DNA from 2 places in the Microbacterium sp. NPDC058389 genome. Region 1 is predicted to be linked to the other one. Evidence: riboswitches for the same ligand, from Rfam matches in the RefSeq annotation. Region 1 holds a riboswitch; the other holds the start of a gene.

Region 1 (7,871 bases):
AACCTGTTCACGAACGTCATGGCCCGCTTCAACCTGCGCTTCGCGGCGCGCACCGTCCGTGAGATGGCGGAGCTCGACGGCGAGGTGTACCGGCAGATGGTCGACCGCCTGGCCCTCGAACCGGGCGAGCCCGAGGCGTGGGACCGGGCCGCCGAGGCCATGCACATCCCGTTCAGCCCGAGCCTCGGCATCCACCCGCAGGACCACGTGTTCCTCGAGCGCGAGGTGTGGGACCTGGAGAACACGCCGGCCGACAAGCGGCCGCTGCTGCTGCACTTCCACCCGCTGGTGATCTACCGGTACCAGGTGCTCAAGCAGGCCGACGTCGTCCTCGCCCTCTTCCTGCAGGGCAACCACTTCTCGCCCGAGGACAAGCTCGCCGACTTCGAGTACTACGACCCGCTGACGACGGGCGACTCGACGCTGTCGGCGGTCGTGCAGTCGATCCTGGCGGCCGAGGTCGGGTATCAGGACCTGGCGCTGGACTACTTCCGGCAGTCGATCTTCGTCGACCTCGCCGACCTGCACCACAACGCGTCCGACGGCGTGCACGTGGCCTCGGCGGGCGGGGTGTGGACGGCGCTGGTGTCGGGCTTCGGCGGCATGCGCGACCACTTCGGCGAGCTGTCGTTCGATCCCCGGCTTCCCGCCGCGTGGCCGTCGCTGGAGTTCACGCTCCACTGGCACGGCACGCCGCTGACCGTCACCGTCACGCGCGACGAGCTGCACGTGAAGGCAGGCGAGGGCGACCCCGTCGGCTTCAGCGTGCGCGGCGTCGGCTACGTCGTCGGCGCGGGCGAAGAGGTCGTGGTGGCGCTGGACGGCCAGGGGCCGGTGATCCCGGGGCGTCCCACGCTGCGCACGCTCGGCGAAGCACGCCGCGAGGACGGCTCGCTGCTGTCGGCCTCGGTGCCGACGGTGACCTCGACGATCCCCATCATCGTCGCCGACTCCGAGACGGCCGCGCACGACTGACCTGCGGCCGGCTCGCGCCGATGGCCGGATGCCGCCGCTCAGTCCTGGGCGGCGGCTGCGGCGCGAGCGGCCTCGGCGGCGCGCACGACCCACTTGGGCAGCTCGCCGTAGCGCTGGAACGGCACGACCTCGCCGGCCGCGCTGTCCTCGATGAGCTGGGCGAGCCGCCGCTCGCGCGTGGCCTCCTGCTTGGCCGAGAGCACCCAGTGGACGACCTGCCGGCGGTAGGTCGGGGTGGCCGCGTCGAGGAACGCGGAGGCCGCGGCGTCCGCCGCGACGCGGGCGGACCACTCGGGCGGCAGCTCCTGACCGGGGTTCTCGTGCGAGTACACGCCGGTGCGGTCCTCTCGGCGCCGGGCGTAGGCCGCGAGCCCCGCCTCGGTCATGAGTCCCTGGGCGGTGAGCTGCTCGACGAGTTCGATGTTCACCTTCGACCAGTTGCTCGAGGGCTTGCGCGGCGACCAGCGCTGGCGCACGGCGTCGTCGTCGATGCGCTGCGCCACCGAGTCGATCCAGCCGAAGCAGAGCGCGACGGGAACCGCCTGCTCCCACGTCAGCGGGCGTTCGGCGACGTGCTTCTTGTACAGGCCCATCCACAGCTCGGTGGCCGAGTCGTGGTTGGCCTCCAGCCACGCGCGGAACTCGTCAGGCCCCGAGAAGAAGACGGCCGGCCGCTCTGAGGTGCCGCCGGGGGTGCCGATCATCGCCATGCGCCGAGTCTGCCAGCCGAGGCCGACACTTCGGCAGGCTCAGCGCATCGCATCGCGGGTCACCGGCGCGGATCAGCCTCTCGCCAGGACGACGTCGGCCGGCGCCTCGAAGAACAGCAGCTCGAACTCGGCCGATCGCCGGAACGCCTCCGACATGCGGGCGCGCTCGGAGATGGACGCGCCCCGGGCTGCGGCATTCGCGATCCGCACCGCCTGCGCGGTGGCCTCGGCGAACGCGGGATCGCCGTAGGCCGCAAGCCAGTCGTCGTACGGGTGGGAGGCATGACGGGCTGCGGTCAGCCGCGTGCCGAGGTCGGCGTAGATCCAGAAGCAGGGGAGCAGCGCAGCCACGAGCTCACCGTACGTCCGGGTCGACGCGTGCAGGTGGTTCGTGTACGCGCGCGTGGTCGGTGCCGGTTCTGCGGACGGTCGGCCGGCGAGGTGGGTGTCGTGCAGCCGCTGCTCCTCGACGAGGGCGGATCGGGCGGACCCGGCCCAGAAGGCCTGCTCGTCCGGGGTCGGCGCGAGGGCGCTCGCGCGGGCCAGCAGGCGCGCGTACTCGCCCAGATAGCGCGCGTCCTGCGCGAGATACCACGTGAACGCGTGACGCTCCAGCGACCCGTCGCCGAGGCCCCGCACGAACGCGCACGCCTCGATGTCCGCCCGGACGGCAGCGGCGGCATCCCACACCTCCGCCGACCATGCCGGCGACGCGGGGGTCCGCAGCGCGTGGAAGTGGTCGATCGGGCCGTTGCCCTGTCCGACGCGCAGCGCATCGGCGTGGGCGAGCGCGCCCGTGAGCCATTGCTTGGCGCGCACGAGGGCATCGGGCCACGTGGCGCCGCCCGCGCGCAGCGTCGCCATGGCCGACGACAGCGAGCAACCGGTGCCGTGCGTGTTGCGCGTCGCGACCCGGTGGCCGGCGACCTCGTGCACGCCACCGGGGCCGACGAGCGCGTCCGGGCATTCGGCGCCGTCGAGGTGGCCGCCCTTGAGCAGCACCAGCGTGCCGGTGGTCTCGTGCAGACGACGTGCGGCGTCGAGGGCGTCCGCCCACGTGGTGGCGACGGGGAGGCCTGTCAGCACGGCGAGCTCGGCGAGGTTCGGGGTGACGAGATCGGCATCCGCGCACAGCGCGCGCAGCGCGTGCTCGGCCGCTGCGTCGAGCAGCCGGTCGCCGCTCGTGGCGACCATCACCGGGTCGAGCACGACGACCGGGGGCCGCACGCGGGCGAGCCAGGAACGGACGACGCCGATGATCGCGGCGTCCTGCAGCATCCCGATCTTGACGGCGTCGATCTCGACGTCGTCCGACACGGCGTCGAGCTGCGCCTGGAGGAAGGCCGTCGGCGGCACGTGGACCTCGCGCACGCCACGGGTGTTCTGCGCGACGAGCGCCGTGACGACAGCCATGCCGTAACCGCCCAGCGCCCCGATCGTCTTGAGGTCGGCCTGGATGCCGGCACCGCCGGTCGGGTCGGTCCCGGCGATGCTGAGGACGCGGGGGATGCCGCTCATCGCACGACCCCGGCCGTCGTGGCGTCGGCCGCCCGGCGCAGCTCGCGTGCGGTCGCCGCCGGATCCTCGGCGGCCGACAGCAGCGACACGACGGCGACGCCGGCCGCGCCCGCGTCGCGCAGCGGTGCGATGTCGTCGATGCCGATGCCGCCGATCGCGACGCACGGGAGCGCCGCGGCGGCCGCCAGCCGGCCGAAGCCGTCGACGCCGAGCGCCGGCGGGTGGTCGGGTTTGGTCGACGTCGGCCGGATGACGCCGACGCCGAGATAGTCGAGGGTTCCCGCCGGGAACGCGGCGGCGGCCGCGAGGTGGGCTGGGGTGTTGGCCGTCCAGCCGACGTACGCGTCGTCGCCGAGCAGGCGGCGCGCCGCCTGGGGCGGCAGGTCGCTCTGCCCGAGATGGACGCCGTCGACGCGTGCGCCCGCGTCGCGGGCCGCGAGCACGATGTCGACGCGATCGTCGACCACGAACAGCGCGCGTCCGGCCACGACGTCCGACAGCGCGACCGTCTGTGCGAGCAGGTCGCGCGCCGTGCCGCCCTTGACGCGCAGCTGGACGACATCGACCCCGGCGTCGACCGCCGCGGAGACGACGTCCCTCGTGCGGTCGAACGGCAGCCGGTCGTCGGTGACGAAGTGCAGCTGCAGGCTCATCGGGCGCCCGCCGTCTCGACGGCGGTCTCGGCGACCGCGCGGCCGTCGAGATCGGCCGGGCGCACCGCGTCCAGCGCATCCAGCAGCGCGACGGCGAACGAGCCCGGTCCGTCGGAGCGGGCGGCCGCGCGCTCCGACGCGGCGGCGTAGAGGGCGGATGCCGCCACCGCCGCGTCGAGCGGCCGGCACACGCCGAGGAACGCGGCCATGACGGCGCCGAGAGAGCATCCGCCGCCGGTCACGCGGGTCAGCAGGGCGTCGCCCCCGCCGATCCGGACGACCTCCGTGCCGTCCGTCACGAGGTCGACGGGACCCGACACCGCCACGACGCCGCTGGTGCGCAGCGCGAGCTCGCGGGCGGCGCCGGCCGCGGCATCCGTGCCCTCCGTGGCGTCCACCCCGCGACCGCCGGCCCCGGCGCCCGCGAGCGCGAGGATCTCGGACGCGTTGCCGCGGATGATCGCGGGCCGGTGCTCCAGCAGTTCGGCGGCGAACGCGGTGCGGACGGGCAGGGCACCGACCGCGACCGGATCGAGCACCCAGCGCTCGGTCGCCCGCACGGCCTCGCGGGCGCCGTCGCGCTGCTCGGCGCCCGGGGTCCCGAGGTTCACGAGCACGCCGTCGGCGATGCCGGCGAACAGGCCCGCCTCGCCGGGCAGGTCGCACATCGCGGGCGCGGCGCCGACGGCGAGGAGAACGTTGGCCGTGAAGCCGGTCACCACGGCGTTGGTGATGCACTGCACGAGCGGTGTGGCATCCCGCAGCGCGGTGAGCGCGTCGGAGGGGGACAGGTGGACGGTGGCGGCGCGCGTGTTCATCGCGACATCCCTTCGCTCGCATGATCGAGATCAGGTTCGACGGGTGTGTTCTCAGCCCGCCATGCGGGCACCCCGTGTCACTGCCGAGCAATCTAGCAGGCCCGTGATCGGCCGCACCGATGCGATGCGCCGCGCCTGCCGAAGTGTCGGGACCACGCCGTAGGCTGGGGGTGTGACCACAGCCCTCTACCGCCGCTACCGGCCCGAGTCGTTCGGCGAGATGATCGGGCAGGGTCAGGTCACCGAGCCGCTGATGACCGCGCTGCGCGGCGACCGGGTCGGCCACGCCTACCTGTTCTCCGGCCCCCGCGGGTGCGGCAAGACGACGTCCGCCCGCATCCTGGCGCGCTGCCTCAACTGCGCCGAGGGTCCGACCGACGTCCCGTGCGGAAAGTGCGACAGCTGCATCGAGCTCGGCCGCGGCGGCGGCGGGTCGCTCGACGTGGTCGAGATCGACGCGGCGAGTCACAACGGCGTCGACGACGCGCGCGACCTGCGCGAGCGCGCCGTGTTCGCCCCGGCTCGCGACCGGTTCAAGATCTTCATCCTCGACGAGGCGCACATGGTGACGCCGCAGGGCTTCAACGCGCTGCTCAAGCTCGTCGAAGAGCCCCCGGACCACGTCAAGTTCATCTTCGCGACGACCGAGCCCGAGAAGGTCATCGGCACGATCCGCTCGCGCACGCACCACTACCCGTTCCGGCTCGTGCCGCCCGCGGCGATGCTCGAGTACGTCGAGCAGCTGTGCACGCAGGAGCACGTGGCGGTCGAGCCGGGCGTGCTGCCGCTCGTGGTGCGCGCCGGCGGCGGCTCGCCGCGTGACACGCTGTCGCTGCTCGACCAGCTGATCGCCGGCTCCGACGACGCCAAGGTCACCTACGCCCGCGCCGTCGCACTGCTCGGGTACACACCCGATGAACTGCTCGACGAGGTCATCGACGCGTTCGGCTCGTCCGACGCCGCGGCGGCCTTCTCGGCGGTCGACCGCGTCGTGCAGACCGGTCAGGATCCGCGCCGCTTCGTCGACGACCTGCTCGAGCGCCTGCGCGACCTCATCGTGGTCGCCGCGACCGGTCAGGGTGCCGCCGCCGTGCTCCGCGGCGTCTCGGCCGAAGACCTCGCGCGCAAGCAGCGTCAGGCCGACGCTTTCGGCACGTCGCGGCTGTCGCGCATCGCCGACCTCGTCGTCGCGACGCTCGACGACATGACCGGAGCCACCTCGCCGCGACTCCAGCTCGAGCTGATGGTCGCCCGCGTGCTGGCGAGGGGAGCGGATGCCGCGGCTCCTGCGATCCCGTCGGCTCCGACCGCTGCAGCCGCACCGGTGGCCGAGCGGGCGAGGGGCGAGCGCGCCGAAGCGCCATCCACGGCCGGTTCTGTGCCTGCCGCTCCCGTCTCCGCGCCTGCCGCTCCCGTCTCCGCGCCGGAGCCCGTGGTCGCCGCCCCGCGCGAGCTCACGACCGACAGCCTCGTCGCGGCGTGGCCCGAGGTGCTCACCCGCCTCGAGGGCATCAGCCGGTCGTCGTGGATGGTCGCGACGGGCTCGCGGCCCATCGCCGTCACGGCCCAGGGCGACGACCATGTGGTCGCCCTGGAGTTCTCCAGCGCGGGCGACCTCACGAAGTTCAAGCCCAAGCCGCATGGCCAGGGGGCGTTCCTCGACGTGCGCAGCGCCATCGAGCAGGTGTTCGGCAGCCAGGTGAAGTTCCTGCCCCGGCTCGCCGAGCCCGGGTCAGGGTCCGGGGGAGCCGGGTCGGCTCCCGCGTCTGCGCCGGCGGCCGGAGGCCCCTCGGCACCTGCCGCCGCTGCGGCTGCCGCGTCCGCCTCTGCCGCCGCGCCGGTGGCTGCCGCAGCCCCACGGGCGCAGGCCGCCCCCGCCGGGCCCCCCGCAGCCTCCGGGTCCTCGGCCCCGTCCGGGTCCTCCGCCCCGCCCGCGTCTTCCGCCCCGCCCCGGCCTTCCACGCCGCGCGCGTCGGCGTCGAACGCATCGGCGCCGAGCGCTCCGGCACCGCGGGGTGCGGCATCCGCCTCCGCAGCCCCGGCGGCGGCCGCACCGGTCACCGACTGGGCCGTCGCGCCGATCCCGTCCGACGACGACGCCCCGCCGCCCGATCCCGGCCCCGCGGCGATGCCGAGCATGGGCCAGTTCGCCGTCGACGACGAGCCCGAAGACGCGGCGCGCGCCCGCGTCGCGACCCTGGCTCCGCCCCAGGACGTCCCTCACGACGGCGACGTGCTGCCGCGCACCGAGCTGGCGCCCGCAGTCGAGCGCGACGACGAGCCCGACGACGATCTGGGCATCGACGAGTCGGGTGCGCCTGTCGACGTCCCGGTGCCGCCCACGGTGGCACCGCCGATCACCCCCGTCGTGCGCCCGCGCAACGACGGCGTCCAGCGGTACGGAGAGGCAGTCGTGCGTCAGGTGCTCGGTGCGACGTTCGTCGGCGAGGAGCCCTACGAGCCCCCGACGAGGTTCAGCTAGCCCATGTACGACGGCATCGTCCAAGACCTGATCGACGAGTTCGGCCGCCTCCCCGGCATCGGGCCGAAGTCGGCGCAGCGCATCGCGTTCCACATCCTGCAGACACCCAACTTCGACGTGTCGCACCTGGCCGAGCTCCTTGCCGAGGTGCGCGAGAAGGTGCGCTTCTGCGAGGTGTGCGGCAATGTCTCGGAGCAGGAGCGCTGCTCCATCTGCCGCGACCCCCGGCGCAACCAGACGCTCATCTGCGTCGTCGAGGATGCCAAGGATGTCGCCGCGATCGAGCGGACACGCGAGTTCCGCGGGCTGTACCACGTGCTGGGCGGCGCGATCAGCCCGATCGCGGGGATCGGACCCGACGACCTGCGCATCGCGCAGCTGATGCAGCGTCTCGCGGACGGCACCGTGCAGGAGGTCATCCTCGCGACCAACCCCAACCTCGAGGGCGAGGCGACGGCGACCTACCTCAGCCGGCTCCTGCACACGCTCGAGATCTCGGTGACCAGGCTCGCCTCCGGCCTCCCCGTCGGCGGCGACCTCGAGTACGCCGACGAGGTCACCCTCGGCCGCGCCTTCGAGGGCCGGCGCTCGGTCTGAGCCGGAGTGGTCCGACCGCTCGCGATGTCCGAGATCGGTCGTAGAGTGTCGTTCGCGATCCTCGCGCCGAGCCTTCGACCGGTGCACCCTGGTTCGATGGCGAGAAAGGGCACCGGAT
Region 2 (7,871 bases), on a different contig from region 1:
TGTTCAACTCCGGCCTGCTCGCCAAGGACGAGCCGTCGCGCGACGACCGCTACGAGTACGGGCGCATGCCCGACGAACTGTGGGACCGTCTGCAGCGCGTCCTCGCCGTGTGCCGCGCGCACGGCGTCCCGCTGCCGGCGGCCGCTGTGCAGTTCACGCTCCGCGACCCCGCGGTGCGCTCGGTCGTCGTGGGCGGCAGTCGCCCCGAGCAGCTGCGGCGCAACGCAGAGCTGATGGCCGTCGACATCCCGGCGGTGCTGTGGGACGACCTCGCTGCGGAGGGCCTCATCCGCTGACGGGCGCGGCGCCGCGTCAGTCGTTCAGGCCGAAGAGGTCGAGCGGGTGCGTCAGGCGCCACCACGGCGACGGGTCGGAGACGTCGCCGGCGAGCTTCAGATCGACCGTGGCGCCGTCGAGCGGCCCCGTGACCTGCAACGAGCCGACGGTGTCGCCCGAGTCGCGGGCGTCGCCGAGGGAGAACGTCGTCGCGACCGTGCCGACGCCGCCGTTCCAGAGGATCACCGACGCATCGCCCGACGAGACCACGTCGACCTTGTCGCCCCAGCGGGTCTCGACGATGCCGGCGACGGTGCCTGCCTCGACCGACGGCTTCAGCTGCAGCTCCTGCTCGAGCTGCGCGTAGATCGCGCGTGACGCCGCCAGGCGCGCGGCATCGTCGGGCTGGCCGAGCACCGAGGCGTACAGGCGGACGGTCGTGTCGCCGATCGCGATGTCCTTCGCCGACAGCAGGTTCCACGCGTCGAGCGTGCCCGTCTTGAGGCCGATGACGCCCGGGTCGGCGAGGAGGCCGTTCGTGTTCTCGACCGTTCCCGCCCCCGGCAGGTCGACTGACTTCTGCGCGACGATCTCAGCGATCACGGGGTTCGCGAGGGCCTTCTGAGCGAGCGGGATGAGCGACTCCGGGCTCGCGGTGTTGCGCTTGTCGATGCCGGTCGGCTCGTACAGGGTGATGCCGGGCACGCCGTGGGCGGCGAGCCACTTGTTCGCCGCCGACGCGTACACGGCGTCCGAGGGGAAGAGGCTCTGCGCCAGCCGGTCGGCGTAATTGCCGGCTGAGCCGATGAGCATGCCCTGCAGCAGCTGGTACTCGGTGAGCGTTCCGCCCGCGGGGACGTCGAGGGCCGACTCGCCCTGTCGCAGGTACTGCCAGTAGGCGTTGCGATCGGCGGCGGAGAAGCGGTACTCGGGGCCCTGCTCGCCCACCGCGAGCGGCATCTCGTCGAGCACCACGAGCGCGGTGACGACCTTGGTGATGCTCGCGATCGCGTCGGCGTCGGGGGTGGAGGCGAGGGTGCCGATGCCTTCGACGGCCTCGGCGGCGCTGCCTTGCGCGGGCCACACGGGCACCGCGGCGGGCGCGGCGACGGGCTGCACCTGGATCGCGGTGATCGTCGGCGCGACGGCGTTCAGCGGCCACAGCAGCGTCGTGCCCGCGTAGGCCGCGAGCACCGCGGCGATCGCGAGGGTCGGCACCACCACGCCGGCGCGCAGCGGCGAGCGATGGGGTGCGTCGGCGAGCAGGTCGGCCTCGACCGCGACGTACGGCGTCGCCGCAGCGGCGAGGTCGTCCGGCGCGGCCACGCGGCCGACGGCGGACGGGTCGACCCACGACAGCGCGGCACCGGTGGACGTGGATGCCGTCGGCCCGGGTGCGTCGTCCGGGTCGGGGCCCGGTGCGACGAACGAAGCGGGGTCGGGATCGGCGGCCGCGGTGGCTTCGGGCGTCACAGGCGCGGGCGCGGTGTCGGTGAAGCCCGCGGGTGCGGCGTCGGCGGCCGGCGCGGGGTCGAACACCGGGAGCGCCGGCGTGGCGGGTCCGCTCAACGGGGCGGCGGCGATCGACGTCGGCACGGCGGCCGTGTCGACAGGAACCGTGCTGCTGCCGCGGGAGGCGGCATCCGGTCCGGCCTCGGGGATCGTGAGCACGCCATCGGGCGACGTCGCGATCTCGCCCGTGCGCGCACGACGCTCACGGCGCGAGGGCGCAGGAACGTCGTCCGGAGTCACTTGCCAAAGATACCTTGCCTGGCCGGCGGTATACTCGTCGCCACAACCACGGGAGTCCGGTGAGCCGGGCTGAGAGGAAGCGACCCACGCTTCGACCGTCGAACCTGATCCGGATCATGCCGGCGCAGGGAGGAGAACACATGCACGCGTCCACGTCCGCATCGGCCACCGCCGCAGGGGCATCCGCGACCTCGCACCGCCTTCGCTGGCGCGTCGTCGACATCGTCGTCGCCGCCGTCCTCGGCGTCGCGATCGGCCTCGTCTTCTGGGCCTGGAACACCGTCGGCTACGCCTGGTTCACCGCGATGGACGGCCTCACGCCCGGACTCGGCGGCCTCGCCGTCGGCATCTGGCTCATCGGCGGCGTGATCGGCGGCCTCGTCATCCGCAAGCCCGGAGCTGCGCTGCTCGTCGAGGTGATCGCCGCGATCGTCTCCATGCTCATCGGCAACGTGTGGGGCGTCTCGACGCTGCTGTCCGGCCTGGTTCAGGGACTCGGTGCCGAGCTGATCTTCGCGGTGTTCCTGTACCGCCGCTTCACGCTGCCCGTCGCGATGCTCGCCGGTATCGGCGCCGCCGTCGGCGCGTGGGTGTTCGAGCTGTTCTACGGCAGCTCGCCCAACATCCTCAAGACCGTCGAGTTCAACGTGATCTACCTGGTCTCGCTCGTCGTGTCGGGGGCGCTGCTCGCGGGCCTCGTCGGCTGGTTCGCGGTGCGGGCGCTCGCCGCCACCGGTGCGCTGAACAGGTTCGCCGCCGGACGCGAAGCGCGACGCGAGGTCTGACGTGGCGGCGTCGTCGGCCCGCCCGGCCGGCCGCAGCGGACCCGCGGGCATCACGGCCGCCGACTGGGGCTGGCGCTATGCGGGGCGCCGCGCGCCGGCCGTGCACGACGTGTCGTTCACGATCGAGCCGGGCCAGCGCGTGCTGCTGCTGGGCGCATCCGGTGCGGGCAAGTCGACGCTCCTCGCGGGAATCGCGGGGCTGCTCGGCGGTGCCGACGAGGGCGACGAGACCGGCATGCTGCTCGTCGACGGCGTCCGCCCCGAGACGCAGCGCGGGCGCGTCGGGCTCGTGCTGCAGGACCCCGACTCGGGCGTCGTGCTGTCGAAGGTGGGCGACGACGTGGCCTTCGGCTGCGAGAACCTCGGCGTCGCGGCATCCGAGATCCCGTCCCGTGTCGCGGAGGCCCTCGGCGCCGTCGGGCTCGACGTGCCGCTCGGCCGGGCGACCAAGGCGCTCTCGGGCGGGCAGAAGCAGCGCCTCGCGCTCGCCGGCGTGCTCGCGATGCGGCCGGGCGTGCTGCTGCTGGACGAACCGACGGCCAACCTCGACCCCGAAGGGGTGCGCGAGGTGCGCGCGGCGGTCGAGCACGCCGTCGGGGAGAGCGGTGCGACGCTCGTCGTCATCGAGCACCGCACCGAGGTGTGGGCCGACCTCATGCACCGCGTCATCGTCGTCGGCGCCGAGGGCGGCCTCCTCGCCGACGGGCCTCCCGCAGAGGTGTTCGCACGCGTCGGCGACGAGCTCGCAGCCGCGGGCGTCTGGGTCCCGGGCCGGCCGATCGACCTGCCCGTGCTCGACACGACCGGCGGCGACGTCGAGGCGGCGGTGGCGGCATCCGGTCTGTCCGTCTCGCGGGACCGTCGCACGATCGTGCGTGCGGGGCTCGAGGTGCACGTGCCGCGAGGTGCCGCGACAGGCATCGTCGGACCCAACGGCGCAGGCAAGTCGACGCTCGCCCTGACGCTCGCCGGTCTGCTCCCCGAAGCCGCGGGAGAGGTGCTGGCCGCGCCGCAGCTCGCGGGGCGGTCGGGCCGGCGCCCCTCGCGGTGGACCTCACGGGAGCTGCTGACCCGCATCGGCACCGTGTTCCAGGAGCCCGAGCACCAGTTCCTCGCCTCGACCGTGCGCGACGAGCTGGCCATCGGCCCCCGCTCGCGCGGCATCGCTGCGGCCGACGTCGACGTGATCGTCGACGAGCTGCTCGAGCGGCTGCACCTCGCGCCGCTCGCGCTCGCGAACCCCTTCACGCTGTCGGGCGGCCAGAAGCGGCGGCTGTCGGTGGCCACCGTGCTCGCCGACGCCCCGCCGGTGATCGTGCTCGACGAGCCCACGTTCGGCCAGGACCGCCGCGGCTGGGTCGAGCTCGTCGCCCTGCTGCAGTCCGAGATCGCCGCCGGCACGACCGTCGTCGCCGTCACGCACGACGACGACGTGCTGCGCCACCTCGGCGCGCACCGCATCGACCTCGGGATGCCCGTGGGGGTGGCGTCGTGACCGTGCTCGCCGCGGATGCGCCCGCGGTCGAGACCCGGCCGGCGTGGCTCGACGGCGTGAACCCGGTCACCAAGGTCGTGCTGGCGCTGCTGCTGTCGGTGCCGCTGTTCGCCTCGATCGACATCACGAGCGCGCTCGCCGCGATCGTGCTGCAGCTCGCGTGCCTGCCGCTGACGGGGCTTCCCGTCACGACGCTGCTGAAGCGGATGCTGCCGATCCTGGTGTTCGCGCCCGTTGCCGGCCTCAGCATGCTGCTGTACGCCGAGCCCGGCGGCCGCGTGTACTGGTCGTTCGGGTACGCGACGATCAGCGACGACTCCATCGCCCTGGCTGTCGCGGTGTGCCTGCGCGTGGTCGCGCTCGCACTGCCGACGATCCTCCTGTTCGGCCGCACCGATCCGACCGAGCTCGCGGACGCGCTCGCGCAGGTTGCGAAGCTGCCGTCGCGGTTCGTGCTCGGCGTGCTCGCCGGCACCCGCACGCTCGGGCTGTTCCTCGACGACTGGCGCAGCATGGGCCTCGCCCGCCGTGCCCGCGGAGTCGGCGACACCGGCGCAGTCCGTCGCTTCTTCTCCATGGCGTTCGTGCTGCTCGTGTTCGCGGTGCGTCGCGGCACCAAGCTCGCGACCGCGATGGAGGCGCGGGGCTTCGGCTCCGGCATCCCGCGCACGTGGTCGCGCCCGTCTCGGCTGCACGTGCGCGATGCCGTGGCCCTCGGGGGCGGGGTCGCCATCATGGCTCTCGCGATCGGCGCCGCGGTGGCGGCGGGCACCTTCCGCTTCGTCTGGTCGTGACGCGCCGGCGGGGCGCCGCCGATCAGTCCGCGGCGACCAGGCGCTCGTAGGCCGGCTGCAGCGCGGGGAAGTAGTCGTCCCAGTCCACGGTGGCGACGTCGACGCCCGCGCGGGCGGCGACGAGCCGGTCGAGGTAGTACTCCCAGCCCGGGCCGATCGAGCCGACGTCGTCGCCCACGTCGAGCCGCTGCCCGAAGGTCAGCACGGTGTCGCCGGGGGAGTCCTCGGCCAGCTCGAACCACAGGTGCCAGCCGCCCGCGTCGGGGGCGGTGTCGCCGGCGAACCGCCGTGGCCGGTCGCATTCGTGGATCGTGTACTCGGCGGGCGGGGCGTCCTCGGCCTCCGCCGTCATGTAGAAGGTGACGTGCCCGCTGCGGGGGTCGCCTTCCCAGCGCCCGATCCACCGCTCCAGAAGTGCGGACTCGGTGAGCTCGCGCCACACCTCGTCGGCGGTCGCGGCGAAGCGCCGCAGGATCACGAGGTTCGCATGCCCGTCGATCTTGGTGACGGTGCCGGTGATGTCGGTCATGTCGCGTTCCACAGCTCCCGGTAGTAGGCGAGTCGCCCGCGGTCGGGCTCGACGCCGTAGGCCTCGATGAGTGCGTCCTCCCATCCCTCGCCATAGTTCCAGACGGTCGACATCGACGCCACGGCGATGTCGGCCCAGCGGTCACCGACCCCGAGCGCGCCGAGGTCCACGTGGCCGCTCCACCGGCCGTCGTCGCCGATCAGCGTGTTCGGCATGCAGGCGTCGCCGTGGCACACGACGAGCCGGTCGATCCGCGGCGCCTCGCGCAGCGCGTCGGGAACGTGGATGCCGCGGTCCGCGGCGTTCGCGATGCGCCGGGGCACCGTCCATTCGAACGGGCACTCGGCGACGGGGAGCGCGTCGTGCAGTGCGCGCAGTCCTTCGCCGACGGCTCGGACGGCGGTGGCGGCATCCCTTAGGAACGACGGGTCGACGGCCGACCGGCCGGGGAGCGAGGCGCTCACCATCCATTCGTGCGTGTCGTCGTCGCCGACCTCCAGCACGCGGGGCACCGGCGTGTAGGCGCCCGCCCATTCCAGGCGTCCGGCCTCCGCCGCGAAGGAGGTCAGCAGCGTGCGGGGTGCGTGCTTGACGTGGCGGCCGTCGTCGGTGCGGAAGGTCAGCCCGCCGTCCTCGTTGCGCCACACCGGCACGAGCGCCGCGCCGCGCGCGAGCTCGAGCACCTTCGCGGGGACGACGACGTCTTCGACCGGGATCGACATAGGCCCATCCTGCCGCGCGGGTCGTTCGGAGACACGCTTCGTCTCGCTGGCGCTCGCTCAGCGACCGGGGGTCGGGGGGCGTGGGTTGCTCGTGGACGCGCTTCGTCTCGCTGGCGCTCGCTCAGCGACCGGGTGGCTCGGTCTGCGGGTCGGCTGGGGCGTGCTGCGGAGCGGGTGCGCGGGTCGCTCGTGGACGCGCTTCGTCTCGCTGGCGCTCGCTCAGCGACCGGGGGTCGGGGGGGCGTGGGTTCCTGGGGGCGTCGTGCGTGGACGCGCTTCGTCTCGCCGGCGCTCGCTCAGCGACCGGGGGTCGGGGGGGGGCGTGGGTTCCTGGGGGCGTCGTGCGTGGACGCGCTTCGTCTCGCTGGCGCTCGCTCAGCGACCGGGGGGCGCCGAGTTGTGCTCGCTCAGCGACCGAGTGGTGGGCAACGGACGGTCGCTGAGCGAGCGAGGAACGAGCGAGACGAAGCGCAACCAGGGCCGACGGCCGGCCTCAGCCGAGCAGCGCCGCCTTCAGCACCAGAGCATGGTTCTGCACCGGGTCGTGCACCGCGTGCAGCAGCGTCACCACGTCGTGCGGGGCGAGCTCGTCGCGCAGCGCGTCGAGCGCCGGCCGCGTCGGTCCGGCGAGCTCGGCCCGGTACGCGGCCTCGAAGTCCGGCCACGACATGCCGTCGTGGTGGAAGGCCCTGCGCAGCTCGGTGGAGGGCGCGACGTCCTTCGCCCACAGGTCGAGGGCGGCGCGCTCCTTCGAGAGGCCGCGGGGCCAGAGCCGGTCCACGAGCACCCGGAATCCGTCGTCGGGCGCCGGGTCGTCGTACACGCGCGTGATGCGGAGCTCCATGCCCTCATCCAACCCCTGACCGGCGGATCGCGCCACGGAGCATGGTGGGATGGAGGCATGCCCACCACGCGTGCCACTCGGCGCCTGGGGCTCCTCACCGCCCTCGAGGGCGAGACGGCGGCCCTGGCGGTCGGAGATGCTGCCGCGCGTCACGTGCGCCTCACGACCGCCGGTCTCGCGCCGCACGTGGCGGAGGCGCCGACCGGATTCGTGCCCTGGACGCGGGTGCGCAGCCTCGCGATCGAGGCGCCGACCACGTGGTGGCCGTACCCTGCGCTCGGCGACTCGATCGGCCCCATCCTCGAAGGACTCCTCGGCGGCGGCGGCAGCATGCTGGACGCGAGCCAGACCCCGACGTTCGCGGTGCGCCTCACGACCGAGGACGGCGACCGCGTCGAGTGGCGCGCGACGCAGCACTACCTGTCGGGCTACCGGCGCGGCGACGCCCGTGCCGCCCTGCGGCTCGGCGAGTACCTCGTGGCGCGGCCCGAATCGCGCCTGCTGCTCGCACGGCCGGCGGAACTGCTCGACCGGGTGACGACGCTCGTGCGTCGCGGACCGATCGCCGAGTGACCCGGCGAGCTCGCGCGGCTAGCCTGGGACGAGCGCGCCGCTGCACGCTGGACTGATACTGAGTCCCGCGTATGCTGATACGCGGTATCGTGCAACGTCTC

The links. A riboswitch is a leader RNA that binds a small molecule or an ion and turns the genes downstream of it on or off. The one in region 1 is predicted to bind thiamine pyrophosphate.
Region 2: it holds a riboswitch for thiamine pyrophosphate, as region 1 does, so the genes downstream of both, ACFWJ8_RS06450 (ECF transporter S component) here and thiM (hydroxyethylthiazole kinase) in region 1, are expected to answer to the same signal.

Annotation. Positions count from the first base shown of each region.
Region 1 is NZ_JBHXJQ010000006.1:72,356-80,226, reverse strand. It holds gene ACFWJ8_RS10155 (glycoside hydrolase family 65 protein) at 1-975, shown strand, start outside; gene ACFWJ8_RS10150 (YdeI family protein) at 1,014-1,685, opposite strand; gene thiD (bifunctional hydroxymethylpyrimidine kinase/phosphomethylpyrimidine kinase) at 1,758-3,203, opposite strand; gene thiE (thiamine phosphate synthase) at 3,200-3,856, opposite strand; gene thiM (hydroxyethylthiazole kinase) at 3,853-4,674, opposite strand; TPP riboswitch at 4,665-4,759, opposite strand; gene ACFWJ8_RS10130 (DNA polymerase III subunit gamma and tau) at 4,847-7,156, shown strand; gene recR (recombination mediator RecR) at 7,160-7,753, shown strand; gene ACFWJ8_RS10120 (DMT family transporter) at 7,870-7,871, shown strand, end outside.
Region 2 is NZ_JBHXJQ010000003.1:272,896-280,766, forward strand. It holds gene ACFWJ8_RS06440 (aldo/keto reductase) at 1-296, shown strand, start outside; gene ACFWJ8_RS06445 (D-alanyl-D-alanine carboxypeptidase family protein) at 313-2,028, opposite strand; TPP riboswitch at 2,067-2,176, shown strand; gene ACFWJ8_RS06450 (ECF transporter S component) at 2,169-2,813, shown strand; gene ACFWJ8_RS06455 (ABC transporter ATP-binding protein) at 2,815-4,308, shown strand; gene ACFWJ8_RS06460 (energy-coupling factor transporter transmembrane component T family protein) at 4,305-5,102, shown strand; gene ACFWJ8_RS06465 (SRPBCC domain-containing protein) at 5,125-5,631, opposite strand; gene ACFWJ8_RS06470 (phosphotransferase) at 5,628-6,353, opposite strand; gene ACFWJ8_RS06475 (DUF488 domain-containing protein) at 6,847-7,197, opposite strand; gene ACFWJ8_RS06480 (hypothetical protein) at 7,255-7,770, shown strand.